2 regions of the Streptomyces sp. NPDC005799 genome follow, and region 2 is predicted to be linked to the other one. Evidence: riboswitches for the same ligand, from Rfam matches in the RefSeq annotation. Region 2 holds a riboswitch; the other holds the start of a gene.

Region 1 (3,562 bases), on a different contig from region 2:
CGGAGGTACGCCCAGGAGATCGGCAGAATGCCCGCGGAACCCCAGGGCGCGGCCGAGATGGGCCCCACGCCGGTCTCCGGGCCGGCCTCCGGCTGCAGCGGGTGGTTCGGCAGGTACGGCGCCAGGTGCGAGCGCACACCCACCGGGCCGACGCCCGGACCGCCGCCGCCGTGCGGGATGCAGAAGGTCTTGTGCAGGTTCAGGTGCGAGACGTCCCCGCCGAAGTGGCCCGGCTTGGCGAGGCCGACCAGCGCGTTGAGGTTGGCGCCGTCGACGTAGACCTGCCCGCCGGCCTCGTGCACCTGCGCGCAGATGTCGGCGACGTGCTCCTCGAACACCCCGTGCGTCGAGGGGTACGTGATCATCAGCACGGCCAGCTCGTCGCGGTACTGCTCGATCTTCGCCCGCAGGTCCTCCACGTCGATCTCGCCGTCCTCGGCGGTCTTCACGACGACGACCTTCATCCCGGCCATCACGGCGCTGGCGGCGTTCGTGCCGTGCGCGGAGGACGGGATCAGACACACGGTCCGCTGCTCGTCCCCGTTGGCCCGGTGGTATCCGCGTACGGCCAGCAGCCCGGCCAGTTCGCCCTGCGACCCGGCGTTCGGCTGCAGCGACACCTTGTCGTACCCGGTGACCTCGGCGAGACGTTCCTCCAGCTCGTGGATGAGCGTGAGGTAGCCCTGCGCCTGCTGGGCCGGCGCGAAGGGGTGCAGCTGACCGAACTCGGGCCAGGTGACCGGCTCCATCTCGGTGGTCGCGTTGAGCTTCATGGTGCAGGAGCCCAGCGGGATCATGCCCCGGTCGAGCGCGTAGTCCCGGTCGGCCAGCCGGCGCAGGTAGCGCAGCATGGCGGTCTCGGAGCGGTGCTGGTGGAACACGGGGTGGGTGAGGAAGTCGTCCCGGCGCAGCCGGTCCTCGGGCAGGGCCGCCCCGGCGACCGCGTCCAGCGTCTCGACGTCGCCATCGACCCCGAAGGCCGCCCACACGGCCGCCAGCTGGGCCCGCCCGGTCGTTTCGTCGCACGCGATCGACACCTGGTCGGCGTCGACGAGGCGCAGGTTGACGCCGTTGTCCCGGGCGTCCGCGACGACCTCGCCGGCCCGTCCGGGGACCCGCACGGTGAGCGTGTCGAAGTACGCCCCGTGCACCACCTCGACGCCTCCGGCCTTCAGACCCTCGGCGAGGATCGTGGCGTAGCGGTGCGTGCGCCAGGCGATGCTCCGCAGCCCCTCGGGACCGTGGTACACGGCGTACATCCCGGCCATGACCGCGAGCAGCACCTGCGCGGTGCAGATGTTGCTGGTGGCCTTCTCCCGCCGGATGTGCTGCTCACGCGTCTGCAGGGCCAGCCGGTACGCCTGGTGCCCGTCCGCGTCCACCGACACGCCCACGAGCCGCCCGGGCAGGCTGCGCGCGAACTTCTCGCGCACGGCCATGTAGCCCGCGTGCGGCCCGCCGAAGCCCATCGGCACACCGAAGCGCTGGGTCGTCCCCACCGCGATGTCGGCCCCGAGCTCGCCGGGCGACTTCAGCAGGGTGAGGGCGAGCAGATCGGCGGCGACGGTCACCAGGGCACCCAGTTCGTGCGCCTGGTCGATCACCGCCTTGATGTCGCGTACGGCACCGGAGGCGCCGGGGTACTGGACCAGCACGCCGTTGATCTCCCGCCCGGCGACCTCGGCCGGGATGCCGTCGCTCAGGTCGGCGACCACGACCTCCACGCCCGTCGGCTCGGCGCGGGTCTCGATCACGGCGATGGTCTGCGGCAGCACGTCCGCGTCGACCAGGAACAGGCCCTTCTTGTTCTTCCCCATACGGCGGGACAGGGACATGGCCTCGGCCGCCGCCGTCCCCTCGTCGAGCAGCGAGGCACCGGAGGTGGGCAGTCCGGTGAGGTCGGCGACCATGGTCTGGAAGTTGAGCAGGGCCTCGAGCCGCCCCTGGGAGATCTCGGGCTGGTACGGGGTGTACGCCGTGTACCAGGCGGGGTTCTCCATCACGTTCCGCAGGATCACGGGCGGGGTGAAGGTGCCGTAGTACCCGAGCCCGATCATGGAGCCGAGCACCTGGTTGCGGTCGGCCAGCGAACGCAGCTCGGCCAGCACCTCGGCCTCGGTCCGCGCTCCCGGCAGCTCCAGGGCATCGGCGTTCCTGATGACGTCCGGCACCGCGGCGGTGGTCAGCTCGTCCAGCGAGCCGTACCCGATGTGGGCGAGCATCTTCGCCCGGGCTTCCTGGTCGGGCCCGATGTGGCGCTGCTCGAAGGGGATCCCCTTCTCGAGCTCGGAGAGCGGAGTGCGATGGGCGGTCATTTGCGGAGGCCTCCTGGTCTGACACGACCTTCGAGGGGCACCACGGCACGGGTACCCGAACGGCCTCCCCCTCTGTCATCTCGACCTGAGAGCTTCACCGGGTCGCCCGAAAGCTCCCGGTTTTCACCGTCGGTGAGGGCGGAAGCCGTGACACCCGCCCTGCTTTCCAGAGTGACCTCGTCCGTGCGGTACGTGAGCCTGAGAGATTCCGGGGAGGATTTGCTCCTTCGGCGCCTCCGGTGTCACCCGGAGGACTCTCCCGCGCGGGGTCATCAGCCGTTGACAGAGTACCAGTGCGCTCTACAGCGCGGCTCGAGTGGCCGCGTCGCCCGATGTGCACTTTCGTAGTGCTTACGGATGAGTTGCGACCATGTGGAGGGCCCGTGCAGACCGACATCGATCCGCGCAACCTGATCGGCCGCAAGGCGTTCGACCGCAACGGCACGAAGATCGGCACCATCGACGAGGTCTATCTCGACGACGCCACCGGCGTGCCGGAGTGGGCGGCCATACGCACGGGTCTCTTCTCCCGCGACGCCTTCGTCCCCCTGGAGCCCAGCGAGCTGGTCGAGGGCACCCTCCACGTCCCCTTCGACCGGGCCCTGATCAAGGACGCCCCCGACTTCGGCGTGGGCCGCCACCTCTCCCCCGAGCAGGAACTCCAGCTCTACCACCACTACGGCCTCCACCTGGCCTCACCCCCCTCGCTCCCGGACCGCGACTTCGGCAGACTCGCGGGCCAGGAGGACGCGGACGCCTGACCCGCGCCCCGCCGACACCCACAACCGGCCCAGGTCACACACCACCTCACACTCCACCCCAGTTCACACTCCACCCCAGCTCACACGCCACCCCCGTCCACCGAAACCCCGGGTCTCTCCGCGACCAACGGCAAGGGTTCGGCCGCCTCCAGTTCAGGGTCGTCGACCCGGAACGTCCGCACCCTCCCGGGCCCGGACCACGGCGTCTCGAACCGCACGGTCACCCGCCCCAGCCCGCTCCCCTGCACCCACCCGTGCCCGAACTCGCCATGCCGGACGTCATGCCCCGCCGGCCACCGCCGCTCGACCACGGTCACCTGCTCCTCGACGGGCTCCTCCACCCCCTCGTCCCCGGAATGCTCCATCCCCGTCGCATCCCCGGCGGCCTGCGCGAACAAATCCTCCTGGGTGTAGTCGGCCAGCCCGCTCACCCCCACCCCCAGCAGCCGCACGCCTCCCGTCGTGTCCACGGCGTCCAGCAGCCGC
Region 2 (3,562 bases):
CCTGTTGTGCGTGCGCGAGCCCAGGTGCGGCGTTGCCCCCGCCGGCGGCGGCTCAGAAGTGATCCCTCGTATAGAAAGGGCGCACCCGGTCGCGCATCCAGACGGCCACCGGGTCGTCGGTCACGTCCAGCAGCACCAGGTTGACCGGCCACTGGGTGGGGATCCTGGTCACCGCCCGGCCGAGGGCCTCCAGCGGAAGCGCCCTCAGGTCGCCCTCGCGCTGGGAGAGTTCGACGCCCACGAACATCACCGGGTCCGCCGTCTCGATCGCGGCGAGGCAGCGGCGGGCCGTGGCCACCACGCCGACGGCGGCGAACTCCTCGGAGGCCGCGGCCAGGAAGTCGATCGGGTCGTCCTGCCAGTCCGGTTCGTAGAGCTTGACGCGACCGCCGGAGGCGGGGCCGTCCAGGGCGGTGCGGCCGACGCGGCACAGCTCGGCGACCGCGGCCGGCGGAAGGGGGATGCCGACCACGCCGTCGGGGTTGACCGCCAGGCCCACCTGCGGGGGCAGACCGCGGGCGAACTCGACGGCCGGGGCGACGGTGTACGACAGATGGCCGCCGACGACCTGGCGGAACTGTTCCTCGGAGCTGAAGACCGGGACATAGGCCTGGCCCTCGATCTCCAGCGTGGGCACGTCGAGGGGACCGCTGAGCGGACCGCCGCCGTTGGGCAGCGGGATCCACAGGAAGCTGCGGCCGAGCACCTCGATGATCCGGCCGCCCGCAGAGGGTATGCCGAGGGAGGCCGAGAGCACCTCCTCCAGTTCGTTGCCCGGCCAGCCGCCGTGCGGATGGGGATGTGCCTGGGCGGGAAAGTCCGCGGGGAGATCCGCTGGGAAGTCCATCTGTGTCCGACCGTCTGCTGGGAACCACTGCTGTGACCGGAAAGGCTAGCGGTTGGGACCGCCAAGGGGTCAGCCCGTGAAGCCGATCCTGGTGAGGACGCCTGGGCGGGACCGACGCGGGGTCAGCCCGTGAAGCCGATCCTGACGACGGCGTCCGCCGCGTCCCGGTCGAGCAGGACCGCCGAGCCGACGCCCCCGGGCAGCTCGCCCCGCTCCACGGAGCGGATCAGCCGGGCGGCCGCCCTGCGGTGGCGCAGGAAGGCGTAGCGGGAGACGCCCCGGCCGCGCTCGCGCTGGCCCGCCAGCGCCGCGTCCGGCGTGACGTCCAGGAGCAGCAGGTGCAGCGTGCCGCCGCGGCGGCGGGCCTCGCGGGCCAGCCGGCCGCGGACCCAGGACTGCGTACCGCAGTCGTGCACGACGACCCCCTCGCCGTCGCGCACGGCCCGGCGCAGACCTGCGTAGTGAGCGAGGCGGACCAGAGGGCGGTAGAGCACGTACGGCAGCAGGGCCGGCAGCCGGCGCTCCCAGCGGTCGCGGGCGTCCTGCGAGTCGACCCGGGCGCCCCTGACCGCGCGGGCCATCAGCGTGGACTTGCCACTGCCCGGCAGGCCGGTGACGACGACAAGGTCACGGGGCCCGAAGAGCAAGGCGTGCGGACTGCGGCCCGAGCGGTCGCGCAGATCGCGGACGACGGAGGCCGGGAGCTCGTCGCACCGCTCGCGGGCCGGGGCCGAGGGCTGCCGGGGCAGCGTGAGAGCCGAGGTCGTGGCGTACGCCGTGGGCCTGTTCACCGTGATCGTCCTCCCTGCGGGGTCAGGAAAGCTTCTCCCCACTGAATGTAAAGAGAAGGTAATGCACGGTGTCTCGCGGTTCCGTTCGGTTCCGGCCACAGGCCCGTCACAAAGAGCGGTCTGACGCGAGCGGACAAGGCGTGCAATGATGTGCGCGCCAACTGCATACCGGCCGTTTGAATCCGCGCGGGAGAGTCCCCAGTACGCCAGTACGTCTACGTCGCTGGGGCGCCGAAGGAGCAAGTCCCTCCCTTGAATCTCTCAGGCCCCGTTACCGCGCGGGCGAGGCACATCTGAAAAGCGGGCCGCCGTGCGGTGGCCCCACCCACGGTGCAAGCCCGGTCATTCGCGTGATCAGGGCGAACCTCTCAGGTACCGATGACAGATGGGGAGGAATGACCTCGCCCTGTCCCGTCATGCCCTGGGAGACGACCGTCCGATGAGCAGCACCGAACTCCGCCGTACCGCGCTCGATGCCCTGCATCGTTCGCTGGGTGCGACGATGACCGACTTCGCCGGCTGGGACATGCCGCTGCGCTACGGCTCCGAGCGCGACGAGCACCTGGCCGTGCGCACCCGGGCCGGCCTCTTCGACCTCTCCCACATGGGCGAGATCACCGTCACCGGCGCGCAGGCCGCCGCCCTGCTGAACCACGCCCTGGTCGGGAACATCGCGTCCGTCGCCGTGGGGCGCGCCCGCTACACCATGATCTGCCGGGCCGACGGCGGGATCCTGGACGACCTGATCGTCTACCGGCTCGCCGAGACCGAGTACCTGGTCGTCGCCAACGCCTCCAACGCCCAGGTCGTGCTGGACGCGCTGACCGAGCGCGCGGCAGGCTTCGACGCCGAGGTGCGCGACGACCGGGACGCCTACGCCCTCATCGCCGTCCAGGGCCCCGAGTCGCCCGGGATCCTGAAGTCCCTCACCGACGCCGACCTCGACGGCCTCAAGTACTACGCGGGCCTGCCCGGCACGGTCGCCGGTGTCCCCGCGCTGATCGCCCGCACCGGCTACACCGGCGAGGACGGCTTCGAGCTGTTCGTGAAGCCCGAGCACGCCGTCGAGCTGTGGCAGGCGCTGAGCAAGGCGGGCGAGGCCGCCGGCCTGGTCCCCTGCGGGCTGTCCTGCCGGGACACCCTGCGCCTGGAGGCGGGCATGCCGCTGTACGGGCACGAGCTCAGCACCGAGCTGACGCCCTTCGACGCCGGGCTCGGCCGGGTGGTGAAGTTCGAGAAGGAGGGCGACTTCGTGGGCCGCGAGGCGCTCGCCGAAGCGGCCGCCCGCGCCCAGGAGGACCCGCCGCGCGTCCTGGTCGGCCTGATCGCCGAGGGCCGCCGCGTCCCGCGCGCCGGGTACCCGGTCGTGGCCGGCGGCGAGGTGATCGGCGAGGTCACCTCCGGCGCCCCCTCCCCCACGCTGGGCAGGCCGATCGCGATGGCGTACGTCGACGCGGCGCACTCGGCGCCCGGCACGCCCGGGGTCGGTGTGGACATCCGAGGCAGCCACGAGCCGTACGAGGTCGTGGCACTGCCCTTCTACAAGCGCCAGAAGTAGAGACTGTGCGGGGCGGCCCCGCGTCGGGGTCCCGCCGCCCATCCACGTCCCCAGCAGTCCCCCGGCATTCCTCATCACCCCGCGTACAGGAGAATCCAGGCCATGAGCAACCCCCAGCAGCTGCGCTACAGCAAGGAGCACGAGTGGCTGTCGGCCGCCGAGGACGGCGTCTCGACGGTCGGCATCACCGAGTTCGCGGCCAACGCGCTCGGTGACGTCGTCTACGCCCAGCTTCCCGAGGTGGGCTCCGCCGTGACCGCGGGCGAGACCTGCGGCGAGCTGGAGTCGACCAAGTCGGTCAGCGACCTGTACTCCCCCGTCACCGGTGAGGTCACCGAGATCAACGAGGACGTGGTGAACGACCCG

What was found. Region 2 has a riboswitch for glycine ahead of gcvT (glycine cleavage system aminomethyltransferase GcvT). Riboswitches for the same ligand answer to the same signal wherever they lie in the genome.
Region 1: it holds a riboswitch for glycine, as region 2 does, so the genes downstream of both, gcvP (aminomethyl-transferring glycine dehydrogenase) here and gcvT (glycine cleavage system aminomethyltransferase GcvT) in region 2, are expected to answer to the same signal.

What each region holds. Positions count from the first base shown of each region.
Region 1 is NZ_JBEXXQ010000003.1:347,462-351,023, forward strand. Features, by position in the region: gene gcvP (aminomethyl-transferring glycine dehydrogenase) at 1-2,315, opposite strand, end outside; glycine riboswitch at 2,492-2,587, opposite strand; gene ABZ453_RS05315 (PRC-barrel domain-containing protein) at 2,699-3,076, shown strand; gene ABZ453_RS05320 (DNA polymerase IV) at 3,157-3,562, opposite strand, start outside.
Region 2 is NZ_JBEXXQ010000028.1:88,220-91,781, forward strand. Features, by position in the region: gene ABZ453_RS26620 (enhanced serine sensitivity protein SseB) at 53-847, opposite strand; gene ABZ453_RS26625 (AAA family ATPase) at 970-1,638, opposite strand; glycine riboswitch at 1,816-1,925, shown strand; gene gcvT (glycine cleavage system aminomethyltransferase GcvT) at 2,078-3,196, shown strand; gene gcvH (glycine cleavage system protein GcvH) at 3,299-3,562, shown strand, end outside.